3 regions of the Photobacterium ganghwense genome follow, and region 1 is predicted to be linked to each of the others. Evidence: riboswitches for the same ligand, from Rfam matches in the RefSeq annotation. Region 1 holds a riboswitch; each other region holds the start of a gene.

Region 1 (4,211 bases):
GCATTGAAGGCTGTCAGGGACAGCAGCGTCGCTAACAGGTGAGACGGTTTAATCGGGGATTTCATTGTGTATTCCTTTTGATTGTGCAAGCGAAATGACGTTATTGTTTTTGCCATGGAATGGCTTTTTTCAGCAGCATATCGGCTGCGAAGTAAAGGGTGACCGAGAAGAAAGCCAGAATGAACAGGGCGGCAAACATCTCATCAACAAACATTCGGGCATTGGCCTGGAGCATGATGTAGCCCAGTCCCTCACTGGAGCCGACCCATTCTCCGATCACTGCGCCAATCGGCGCGACCACGACAGCAACCCGAATACCGGACGCTAAGGCAGGCAGGGCAGCAGGTAGTCGGATTCGCCACAACAGTTGCCAGCGCGTTGCTCCCATGGTTTTGGCAAGATCCAGGTAACCGTGAGGTGTGTGCCGTAACCCGTCGTAACAGCAGGTTGTGACTGGGAAAAAGATAATCAGTGCTGCCATGACGACTTTTGATGCAATACCATACCCCAGCCAGAGCATCAGAATAGGCGCGATTGCGAACACCGGAATTGCCTGACTGGTGATCAAAATCGGCAATAACCAACGGCGCAGCGGTGCAAACAACAGCATCTGCAGCGCGAAAAACAGTCCCATGGTCAGGCCCAGCATCAGGCCAAGAATCACTTCGCTGCCGGTCACCAGTGTGTGCTGCCACAGCACATCAAAGCGCTCTACCAGCTTGGTAAACACGGCGAGAGGACCTGGCAAAATAAAAGGCGGTAGCTCAAACAGGGTGACGCAAGACTGCCAGAGACCAAGAATGACAGCCACACTGATCCCGAAACGCATCAGCTGCATCCCAAGCCCGGCAGTTTGACGACCTGTAAGGTTCTTACGCGTAGAATCGGCACTATGGCGTTGTAGCATCAGCGGATTCTGTAGCGTCTCTGTACCGGGCTTTTTGCTTTGTACAGCTTCATTGCTGAGTGAAGGCGAGAAACCGTCAGCCATAATCATTCTCCAACTGAGTGATAATCATCTGTTGATGCTCAGCCATTTCTGCATCAAAGGTTCTTGGCGGCCGCGTATGGGGTACAGTCAGCGTCTCCAAACGGGCTGGAGAACCGGACATCACATGAATGTGATGACCGAGCCGCAATGCTTCCTGCGGATCATGCGTGATCAACAAAACGGTTTTGCCTTTCAGCAAAGTAGCGGAAAGCGTCTGAAGCTTATGGCGGGTAACCGCATCCAAAGCGGAGAAGGGTTCATCCATCAGTACCAGTGGTTTGTCCTGCATCAGTGTTCGCGCCAGCGCAACGCGCTGACGCATACCGCCGGATAATTGATCCGGCATGGCAGATGCATGCTCAGCCAGTCCAACAGCCGCGAGAAGTTGCCGCGCTTTGTCATAGTCAGGTTTATGTGGCTGATTAAAACGGGCACTCAGGCAGACGTTATCCAGTACGTTGAGCCAAGGCAGCAGTAAATCCTGCTGTGCCATGTAAGCAATATTATTCGCTGTCGGCTGGTGGTTGTGCGGTGTCAGCTTGCCCGTCCATTCAACCTGATCTTCCAATAACCCGGCCAGATATCTGAGGAGGGTTGTTTTGCCACAGCCACTTCTGCCGAGCAGGCAGGTCCACTCACCCGCCGGTAGAGACAGATCCAGAGACGAGAAGAGCGGTTGGTTGGCATCCCGATACCGCAGGGTGAGTTGCCGGATGTCTACGGAACACCCAGTTGACAATTGACTCATACGGGATCACTCAGGTTGATAATGACCGGCAAAAAAATGGTGAACCGGGCCATGTCCTTCACCGATAGTCAGCGCATCTGCATGCTGAATGGCTAGTGTGATGTACTGCTTGGCGTGCCCCACAGCTTTCGCCAGTGGGTAGCCTTGAGCCAGAAACGAAGCAATGGCGGCTGACAGAGTACACCCTGTGCCATGGGTGTTACGTGTTGCAACTCGAGGTTGGCTAAAGCGGAGAACATCGGTGTCCGTGATTAGCAGGTCGGTACTGTTCTTGTCACTCTCCAGGTGTCCCCCTTTGAGCAGCACAGATTGTGCCCCTAATGTGCGAAGCGCACCTATCATCGCTTCCATATCCGATTCATTTTCTGGGATCGGTAATTGCGTCAGTGCCGCGGCTTCCGGCAGGTTGGGGGTGATCACTGTGGCTAAAGGAAGCAATTCCGTTTTCAGCGTGGTAATGGCATCTTCCTGCAGCAGAAGATCCCCGCTGGTGGCAACCATGACCGGATCAATGACCAGGAATTCAGGTTGAAATTCGCGCAGTTTCCGCGCGACGGCACGGATAATGTTCGTGTCGCTGAGCATGCCGATTTTTACGGCTTTGATGTGAAGGTCACTGAATACGGCATCAAGTTGTTGCTCGACGAATGCCGGCTCGATACCCAGAATGCCGGTCACACCTTTGGTGTTTTGTGCCGTCAGGGCGGTGATAACGGAGCAGGCGTAGCCGCCTGTGGCTGAAATAGCCTTAATGTCGGCCTGAATGCCTGCGCCACCACCGCTGTCTGAGCCTGCGATAGTGAGTGTAATTGGAGTGTTGGAAATATTGGCCATAACTACCTCAGTCTTGCGTAGGTAGCTAATGCCAGAGATATGCCCAGTGATTCCGGTGAGGGAGAGTGGGATCTGATATTCAGCTAGTTCCCTACGCCATTGCTAAATGGATCAGGTTCAACGGGTCCCACAGAGTGGTCTCAGCACAAGGCTCCCCGACTAACAGTCTTCGATTTTCCGGTAGATAAACGAAAACCGGAAAATATTAAATTGTTTTTCAGACTTACGCCTGAAGTAAATTGATTTAAACACCTTTTAGAACAATCAGCAATAACAACAGATGAAAATTCTGTGTTTCAACATGTCTATTGTTAGTTGCCTGTCGCTCGATCAACCTCAACCTTTCAAAGTATTAGCTGCAGTGCGGTATTCCATTTTTGCGATCTGTTGCGATAAAAACGTTCTATTGGTTTTGCTCTGTTTTCACCCGTTTTCTCTGCTGCCGGGAGATAAGCCTGCAATCTTACCTGTAACCTTACCTGCAACCTTAATAGGGGAGCTGCCTGTGTATGAATGTTTCCTTCTGATGGGGGGGGCGTCATTGCTCTCAGAATCTGGGGGCGAACTTGCTGGGAATTAAATGTGTCCTCACCTTTTCAAGAACCGGCGACTCAGGCATAGTGCAAAGGAATATTCATCGTGATGAATATTTGGTTGCAAAATGACATATCTGTATATCCCGTCATGAAGGAGAATGAAAATGGGCTATCCGATCGAAGCAAGTTGTCAGTGTGGTCAGGTCACTTACAAATTATCAGCGCCACCGAAGAAAGTGATTGCCTGCCACTGTCGTGAGTGCCAGAAACTGGCAACCAGCCCTTTTAGTGTGACAGCAATTGTGTCCGCCGCAGACATTGAATTTTCCGGGACGATGCATGAGTGGGGACGCTTGGCTGAGAGTGGCAACAGAAACAACGCTAAATTTTGTTCCGGCTGTGGAAATCGGATTTTTCATTTCAATCCGGAAGAACCGGACGTTATCAAGCTGAAGTTGAAACCGGTTGGTATGATTGACGATACGGTTTTTGCGCCGACCATGCACGTCTGGGTCAGTGAAAAACTGAGCTGGTACCAGATTCCGGAAGGGATGCCGACATTTGATAAACAACCTGGTGCCTGATATCGAGTCTATTCAATATCCACGTAGTACGGAGAAAACATGGACGTTATTTTACCTAAGCCATTGAAAGCTGGAGATACGATTGGTTTCTTTTCACCTTCATCCCCAGCCACCGCGTTTGCCCCAACACGTTTTATGCGCGCAAAAGCCTATCTTGAACAGCAAGGGTTTGTGCTCAAAGCCGGACAATTAACCGGATGCAGCGATCATTATCGGTCGGGGACGATTGCGGAGCGGGTAAGTGAACTGAACACATTGATTCGTGACCCGAGTATACGCTGCATTATGTCGACAATTGGGGGAAGTAACAGTAATGCGTTATTGCCGTATATTGACTATGAGGCGCTGAAACGCGATCCCAAAATCATCATCGGTTACTCCGATGTCACCGCGTTACTGCTCGGTATTTATGCCAAAACTGGCCTGATTACCTTCTATGGTCCGGCTTTGGTGGCCTCGATGGGTGAGCTTCCCCCTTTGGTGGATGAAACATTTGCATCCTTTCGTGATTTGCTATG
Region 2 (4,211 bases), on a different replicon from region 1:
CTACAGGGGTGTAGCTCCAATTGGCAGAGCAGCGGATTCCAAATCCGCGTGTTGGGAGTTCGAATCTCTCCACCCCTGCCACTTTTGAAGCCTCAGCAGAAATGCTGGGGCTTTTTTGCATTTGAAATTTGAAAAACTATTCAGCAGATATTCTCCTATGCTTCTTCTCTTCAGTCTGTCTTTGTTTTTGTCTTTGTACTCAGAGAGTGTCTCAAGGAATGATGCCGGCTTGGCGTAGCGCGATGAGAGACAGTGCAAAGTGCGTAGGATGAAGGAATAATTGAGTAGATAGACGAGCGGAGAGTTGTGCTCATCATCAAATCTGTGAGCAATACCGAAACAATCAGCATTGACCTCTGGCGTTGAGTCGATAGAATAATTTCGTAAACAATATTAGGGGTGTAGCTCCAATTGGCAGAGCAGCGGATTCCAAATCCGCGTGTTGGGAGTTCGAATCTCTCCACCCCTGCCATCTTTATAAGGCCTCAGTCTATGCGTCACGAACGCGAGACTGGGGCTTTTTTACGTCTGTAGTTTCCAAGGTTCAACGGCATCACCGAGGTATAATGGTATGACAGAAGCCGCGGATAGATGACTGGATGGGTAACTGTGGTCAGGGGTAAAGCTTGTCTTGTCTGGCGCGTAAACAAACCTCAGTCAGGGACTGAGGTTGTTGGGATGGATGCTGGAAAAGGTAACGGATTCACTCAGCTTTTCAGTATGAGTTGATAGCCGATAAAGCAGGCGGCTAGGCTGACAGCCACATTGAGCAGGATGTTAATTCCTACTTTGAGAAACTCACCTTGTTGCAACAAGACAACGTTATCCATGGAAAACGTGGAAAATGTCGTCAGGGCGCCCAGAAAGCCTAAACCAATCAATGGGCGGGCCGGGATCGCTTCTAGCCAGCCTTGATTGATGGCTGACATCAACACTCCCATGATCAGAGAGCCAATTACGTTGACGGCTAGTGTGCCATAGGGAAATCCTCGCCCTAATAAGGCCACACACAGCTCAGAGATAAGGTAGCGGGAGCAAGCGCCAAATGCGCCGCCTAAGGCGATCAGTCCCAAAAAAAGTAATTGACTCATAGATATCACAACGGCAGATGAAGAGTGGCCATACTAATACCACGAACACAGGGCAGCAAGGATCACCTTTGTGTCGGGGAAAATCTGCAATCATTGATTGAAGTGATTTGGATTGCATTCAGAGTCTTAAAGGGCTGACATCGAAATGGGTTAACGGAGGAGGGAGCGATGGCACTGTATCAGACAATATTACTGGCGGTAGATCCGGATAACCGTGATGCGCATACCTTGATGGTCAAAGCCGGGGTAATTGCGCAGCAGAACCATGCTGAATTGCACGTGGCGTTTGTCGAGCCGGGGTTGGGGAATGTGAGCTTTCTGGATGCTGAGCTGGGTCTTGAGGAAGCGCACAGGGACTTACAGGCAACCCGTATTCAGCAGTTGTCTGCACTTTCTCAGGCATCGCCGTATAAGGTGCGTGCGTTGCATATTGCCGATGGTGATGTCGCCAAACACCTGGTAGAGCTGGTCACGCAAATTGGTGCCAATTTAGTACTGATTGGTGCACATAAACCCGGTATTCAGTGGTATGGCAATATCAGCCAGATACTGTCGCAGCAGTCGCGCTGTGATGTTCTGATTTGTCAGGCAACGGTCTGACCTGTCACAGACTGAGTGAAATAGACGGAAGGCTGCTTGCTGCCTGTACAATTAGCTCTTATACTCGATGATAACTTGTCGGAGTGCCAATAGGCTGAGACCGCATTGCGGGATCCGTAGAACCTGATCAGGCTAATACCTGCGAAGGGAACAAGAGAAAATCTTCTGTATTGCTGCATCCGCAGCTGCTGTTCCAGATGATGCTGCACACCCTACGTGTAGCCTCTTGTTTACGCACCCATCCGATAAGCAACTTCCCCATTTACGGACATCAAGGAAATTGCTATGTCGAATCGCAAACAAGCGAGACTGGAAGCGAAACAATTTATCGATTCACTGACCACCCAAGCTTATCCCAATTCCCAAAAGGTTTATGTCACTGGTAGTCGCGAGGACATTCGTGTTCCGATGCGGGAAATTACCCTGGCTGACAGCCTGGTTGGCGGTAGCAAAGACGCCCCGATTTTTGAGCCCAATGAGCCTGTCCGGGTCTATGACACCTCCGGTTTCTATACCGATCCTAACTACGCGATTGATATCTATGCCGGTCTGCCAAAGCTGCGTGAGCAGTGGATTGCAGAGCGCGGTGATACTGAACTGCTGGATGAACTGAGCTCGGCGTACTCGAAGGAGCGATTGGCGGATGACACGCTGGATGAGCTGCGCTTTGGTGAGCGTGCCCGCATCCGCCGTGCCAAAGCCGGCGCGAATGTTACCCAGCTGCACTACGCCCGTCAGGGAATGATTACCCCGGAGATGGAATTTATCGCCATCCGGGAAAACATGGGGCGAGCGGAATATCGCGATGCGGTACTGACCCAGCAACACCCGGGACAAAACTTCGGGGCCAACCTGCCGGAAGATATCACCCCTGAGTTTGTTCGTCAGGAAGTGGCAGAAGGGCGTGCGATCATCCCTTCGAACATCAACCACCCGGAATCCGAGCCTATGATCATCGGCCGTAATTTCCTGGTGAAAGTGAATGCCAATATCGGTAACTCCTCGGTCAGTTCCTCGATTGAAGAGGAAGTGGAAAAGCTGGTCTGGTCGACCCGCTGGGGCGGCGATACCGTGATGGATCTGTCTACCGGCCGTAATATCCACGAAACCCGTGAGTGGATCATCCGTAACAGCCCGGTGCCAATCGGTACCGTGCCGATGTATCAGGCGCTGGAAAAAGTGAACGGTATTGCCGAGAACCTGAACTGGGAAGTGTTCCGCGATACGCTGCTGGAACAGGCCGAGCAGGGGGTCGATTACTTTACGATTCACGCCGGAGTCTTGCTGCGTTATGTCCCGATGACCGCCAAACGTGTGACCGGCATCGTTTCCCGTGGTGGCTCCATCATGGCCAAGTGGTGTCTGGCACACCACAAAGAAAGCTTCCTGTATGAACACTTCCGCGAAATTTGTGAAATCTGTGCCCAGTACGATATCGCTCTGTCACTGGGAGATGGCCTGCGTCCGGGCTCGGTAGCGGATGCCAACGATGAGGCCCAGTTCAGCGAACTGCGTACGCTGGGCGAGCTGACCAAGATTGCCTGGGAATACGATGTACAGGTGATGATTGAAGGGCCGGGGCATGTGCCGATGCACATGATCAAAGAAAACATGGAAGAGCAGCTCAAGCACTGCCACGAAGCGCCTTTCTATACCCTTGGCCCGCTGACCACCGATATTGCGCCGGGCTACGACCACATTACTTCCGGGATCGGCGCGGCGATGATTGGCTGGTACGGCTGTGCCATGCTGTGTTATGTGACGCCGAAAGAGCACCTGGGGCTGCCGAACAAGGAAGACGTAAAGGTGGGTCTGATCACGTACAAGCTGTGCGCCCATGCGGCAGACTTAGCCAAAGGTCACCCTGGCGCTCAGGTGCGGGACAACGCATTGTCGAAAGCCCGTTTTGAGTTCCGCTGGGAAGATCAGTTTAATCTGGCTTTAGACCCGGAAACGGCGCGCGCCTACCACGATGAAACCCTCCCTCAGGAGTCCGGCAAAATTGCTCACTTCTGCTCAATGTGCGGGCCGAAATTCTGCTCCATGAAGATCTCTCAGGAAGTCCGTGAGTATGCCAGCGGTCTCGAGCAGGAGGCCGCGTTGACGATCAAACTGCTGGATGATCCGTTGGAAGGGATGCAGCAGAAAGCGCAGGAGTTCCGTGTCCGGGGAAGCGAGCTCTACCATCCCCTTGAAGAGGAAAGCTAATGAACGCATTGTGTTTACCCGATCACCTGACCCCCTTGTTGATGCATCTTGAGCCGCTGCTGGCGGCGGCCGACAAGTATCAGTTAGGGGAGCCCGTCAGTGTGGGCTGGAGTGAGTCGGCAGTGGTAGACATGGAGGTCGGCGGGTGTACGTTCGCGGTGGCGTTTAACCCCGCCGAACCTGTCGCAATGGGATATGACGTGCGCGATCAATGGATCGCGCCATATCCTGCCGTGGCTGACATGCAGCGGAAAGTGGCTGCCACTCCTAACCTGGTGGTGTGTGGTTTGCCGACGGACAGCGGTTGTGTCG
Region 3 (4,211 bases), on a different replicon from region 1:
AACAGGATCAGGGCTGCTACCGCAGCAGCATCCATCTGGTAGCTGCCCAGCAGGTGCAGCAAATAGAGAGGCAGGGTCTGGAAATCCTGACTGCCGAACAGGGCGATGGCGCTCAGATCACCGAGCGACAGGACAAAGCCGATTGCCATTGCCTGCGACAACGGTTTTTTCAGCGCGCGCCATTCGACCAACTGCAGACGGCGCAGGCCGTGCATGCCTAGGCTGTGGCACAGCGGATCATACTGCTGGGCGACATGAAGCATCGGCTGGCTCAGGGTTTTCAGCACATACGGTAGCGCCATCAGGGCGTTGACCGCAACCACCACCCAGAATGCCGCCCCGAAGGCATCGGTAAACTGGCGCAGCAGCAGGAACAGGCCGGTGCTGATCACCAGCCCCGGGGTAACCAAGATCACGGTGCCGATCAGCTCTAGGCCATCCGCCCGCCATCGGGCGCGATGCAATCGCCATTGGCGGCTGGTCAGCAGAATGGCGATCCCGCCAAGCAGGGCCAGCAGGCAAGAGCCAAGGGCGATTTGCAGCGAGTGGCTGATCGCCTGCCACAGTGAGGGATCCTGGAGCAACGTCAGGGTTTGCGGGTTCAGCCCGGCACTGATCACCGCCAGCAGCGGTGGCAGTACCAGCAGCAACACCAGGCTGAGCCAGAACCAGTCCCAGACCTTGCTGGCCAGGCTGTCGAACTCATCTGGACGCGGTTTTCCGGTGGACTGGCTGGAGGTCGCCAGCGGCTTGGCCAGACGCTGGGTTAGCAGCACCAGGCTGCAGCACAGCAGCATTTGCCACAGTGCCAGCAGGGCTCCGCCAGCCAGATCGAAGTCATAACGCAGCGCCTGATAGATCGCCAGCTCAATGGTTGTGGCCTTGGGGCCGCCACCCAGTGCCATGATGACCGCAAAACTGGTAAAGCACAGCATAAAGACCAGCCCGGCAGCATGGGGGAGCTGCTGGCGCAAACGCGGCCAGGCAACGAAACGGAAACTCTGCCAGCTCGACAGGCCAAGGTGGCTGGCCAGCTGATGCTGTTCATAGGGAATGCCTTCCAGACACTGGTGCAGCAGGCGGGTGGCCAGCGGTAGGTTGAGGAAGACGTGGGCCAGCAGGATGCCCTGCAAACCATAAATGGAGAACGGCTTGTCACCGGTCAGCGACACCAGCCACTGGGTGAGCAGGCCGTTGTTGCCGTAAATCGCCAGCAGGCCAAAGACCGCCACCAATACCGGCAACACCAGCGTCATGGCAAATAGCCTGAGCAGCATAGCCTTGCCGGGAAAACGGCGACGGGACAGGGCGTAGGCGACCGGAATGGCCGGCAGCACGCTGAACAGGGTCGACAGGAACGCCTGCCAAAAGGAGAAGCGGGTGACATGGCGCAGATACGGATCCTGCCACAGGCTGGTGAATTGCAGGTCGCTGGCCTGGCTGATCAGGGCGCCCAGCGCGCCCAGTACTAACAGGCTGATCAACCCGGCCGTGATCAGGCCGGGCATTGGGGTGGTGCGATGTGTCAAGATTACGTGCCTGTTTACTGAGTCAGAGCGTGTTGCCATTCACGGATCCAGCTGCGGCGCTGGGTCGCGATCTCATCGGCCGTGAATTCCAGCGCTTTAGCGGGCAGCGTCAGCTGCTCAAAACCTGCTGGCAGGGCTTGCTGGGTGACCGGGTACATCCAGTTACCGGTTGGGATCACCTGCTGGAAGGTGTCGCTCAGCATGAAGGCCAGGAACTGATCGGCCAGCTTCTGGTTATCGCTACCCTTCAGCTTGGCGGCAACTTCAACTTGCATGTAATGGCCTTCGCTGAAATCCGCGGCCTTGTATTTGGCGTCGTTTTCCGCGATCAGGTGATAAGCCGGCGAGGTGGTGTAGGACAGCACCATATCAGATTCCCCTTTCAGGAACATGCTGTAGGCTTCTGACCAGCCTTTGGTGACTGTGACGGTTTTCTTGGCAAGCTGCTGCCAGGCTTCACCGGCTTTGTCACCGTAGACTGATTTCACCCACAGCATCAGACCCTGGCCCGGCGTGGAGGTGCGTGGATCTTGATAGATGATCTTCAGATCGTCACGCTTAACCAGTTCATCAAGGCTTTTCGGCGGATTCTTCAGCTTGCTGCTGTCGTAGATAAAGGCAAAATACCCATAATCAAAAGGCACGAATGTGCTGTCTTGCCAGCCAGTTGGCAGCGCCAGTGCCGGCATGGTCAGGTGATGCTCGGCTAGCAGGCCGGTTTTTTTGGCTTCGCTGATCAGGTTGTTATCCAGACCCAGCAGAATATCGGCCTTGGTGTTTTTTCCTTCCAGACGCACCCGGTTCAGGATTGATACTCCGTCATCCAGGGCCACGAATTCCAGGTTACAGCCGCATTCGGCTTCAAAGGCTTTTTCCACAGCCGGTCCCGGTCCCCACTCCGAAGCAAAGGAGCTGTAGGTGTATACCGTCAGGGTGTTGTCATCGGCCCAGGCGGTGCCCGCGGCGAGAGAAAGGGTCAAAATAGGTAGTAGCTTATTCACTGTACGCTCCTGATACGCTTGCATCCGGCAAGAGAGGGGAAATTAGGGGCACAGGGTTGAGAGCTGGCAGCCTCATGCTGCCGTGATAAGGCAAACTATCGGGGTCTCAATTCCTACGCCAGTGCTAACTGGATCAGGTTCTGTGGGTTTTGCTGCCGCAATCTCAGTCCGGAACGGTGCCAGACACCCCATGAGAACAAGGCGCTATTGTAATCTGCGCTGCGCCCGGTTGCTACCCCTGATACTGCTGGGAGCCTCCGCTCACTCGCCGCGGTTGCCGCGAGGGGCATAAGAGGGCCTCAGCGGGCTTCGTTCAGCGCCCAGTTGTAGTCATAGCGAACGTGATTGAGTTGCACCGGTTGTTGGCGGTATTGATTGAGGTGTGCCTGCAGCTGGCTCAGATTGCCGAAATCGCTGGCGTACCAGTCATAAATTGAGGACAGGCGCACCTTATCCTGTTCAACTGCCACGCCCTTGCGACTGTTGATAAAACGCTTGGCGGATTGTTCCAGCAGCGCGTCATGGTTGGCGGCGGTGAAGGCTTGCGGCTGGAGATCCGGGCAGCCCAGACTGGCGCAGTTGACCACGTAATGAATGCGTGGATCGCGCCAGATAGGGCGCAGGATCCGGTGCTCAATGTCATTGAGGGTCAGCTTTTGACCGGCAATGGTAATCAGCGTCTCGTCCCACGGTCCGAAGCTGAACAAGCCGCCCAGCTTGGTGATGGAAGAGACCGGGTAGTTATCCAGAATCAGCTTCACGGTCATGGCGTTATAGAGATTGACCCAGTAGGCGAACTGCTCATTCCGGTTCAGCCGACGGGGATCCTGCCCTGCCAAATCACGCAGGTAGTGGCCCAGTTCATAGCGATCGGTATCGTTGACCTGACGGTAGCGGAACAGGGTTTGTTGGGGGGAAACCACCAGATACTTATCCAACAGTTGCTGCCAGCGGCTGTGGTCGATGGCGGTGCTGCTGGTGGGTTGGCTGGCCTGCCAGTACGGCCAGAGGTCGGCTTTGGGGGCGGCCATACTGCCGTTCGACAGCAGGAGCAGGGCTAAGGCAATGAGCAAACGCATGGGATGTCCTTGTATACAGATGTGACGTGATCAAGTGTAGATGACCGGCGAATCGCTGATATCTTTCCACGTTCCCGACGTTTTTCCACTGTTCCTGTTCTTGTTCTTGTTTGTGTTGTCTGTTTGTACGCTCTGTTTGCGTATGGCTGTTCAGGGCTCGAACGTTGTGGCATGCCCGCTCCCTGGTGATACCGGCTGACACCGCGAACAGGGGCCGGAACGAAACAGCCCCGAGCAAGCTCGGGGCTGATGAGGCGGTGTGTGATGTTCCTGAAGGTTACGCCAGGAAGGCCGGAATTCGGCTTTCATACTCGGCGATCTTGTCTTCGTGCTGCAGCGTCAGGCCGATATTATCCAGGCCGTTCAGCAGGCAGTGACGGCGGAACTCGTCAATCTCAAAGTGATATTGTTTGCCGTTCGCGCTGACGGTCATGGTTTCCAGATCCACTGTGATTTCTGCCCCTTCGGTCGCAGCCACAAACTGGAACAGTTCGTCGACTTCTGCTTCGCTCAGGCGAACCGGTACCATCTGGTTGTTGATCGAGTTACCGTAGAAAATGTCAGCAAAGCTCGGTGCAATCATCACTTTGATGCCGTAATCG

The links. Region 1 has a riboswitch for thiamine pyrophosphate ahead of thiD (bifunctional hydroxymethylpyrimidine kinase/phosphomethylpyrimidine kinase). Riboswitches for the same ligand answer to the same signal wherever they lie in the genome.
Region 2: another riboswitch for thiamine pyrophosphate. It lies ahead of thiC (phosphomethylpyrimidine synthase ThiC); the one in region 1 lies ahead of thiD (bifunctional hydroxymethylpyrimidine kinase/phosphomethylpyrimidine kinase).
Region 3: another riboswitch for thiamine pyrophosphate. It lies ahead of thiB (thiamine ABC transporter substrate binding subunit); the one in region 1 lies ahead of thiD (bifunctional hydroxymethylpyrimidine kinase/phosphomethylpyrimidine kinase).

Annotation. Positions count from the first base shown of each region.
Region 1 is NZ_CP071326.1:1,290,531-1,294,741, reverse strand. Features, by position in the region: gene FH974_RS22075 (ABC transporter substrate-binding protein) at 1-65, opposite strand, end outside; partial or broken gene FH974_RS22070 (ABC transporter permease) at 101-829, opposite strand; gene FH974_RS22065 (ABC transporter ATP-binding protein) at 984-1,739, opposite strand; gene thiD (bifunctional hydroxymethylpyrimidine kinase/phosphomethylpyrimidine kinase) at 1,746-2,573, opposite strand; TPP riboswitch at 2,645-2,741, opposite strand; gene FH974_RS22055 (GFA family protein) at 3,274-3,693, shown strand; gene FH974_RS22050 (S66 family peptidase) at 3,733-4,211, shown strand, end outside.
Region 2 is NZ_CP071325.1:38,023-42,233, forward strand. Features, by position in the region: tRNA gene FH974_RS00175 (tRNA-Trp) at 5-81, shown strand; tRNA gene FH974_RS00180 (tRNA-Trp) at 396-472, shown strand; gene crcB (fluoride efflux transporter CrcB) at 708-1,091, opposite strand; gene FH974_RS00190 (universal stress protein) at 1,260-1,691, shown strand; TPP riboswitch at 1,761-1,858, shown strand; gene thiC (phosphomethylpyrimidine synthase ThiC) at 1,977-3,899, shown strand; gene thiE (thiamine phosphate synthase) at 3,899-4,211, shown strand, end outside.
Region 3 is NZ_CP071325.1:3,087,722-3,091,932, reverse strand. Features, by position in the region: gene thiP (thiamine/thiamine pyrophosphate ABC transporter permease ThiP) at 1-1,508, opposite strand, end outside; gene thiB (thiamine ABC transporter substrate binding subunit) at 1,544-2,554, opposite strand; TPP riboswitch at 2,623-2,731, opposite strand; gene FH974_RS13905 (DUF547 domain-containing protein) at 2,830-3,609, opposite strand; gene leuD (3-isopropylmalate dehydratase small subunit) at 3,887-4,211, opposite strand, start outside.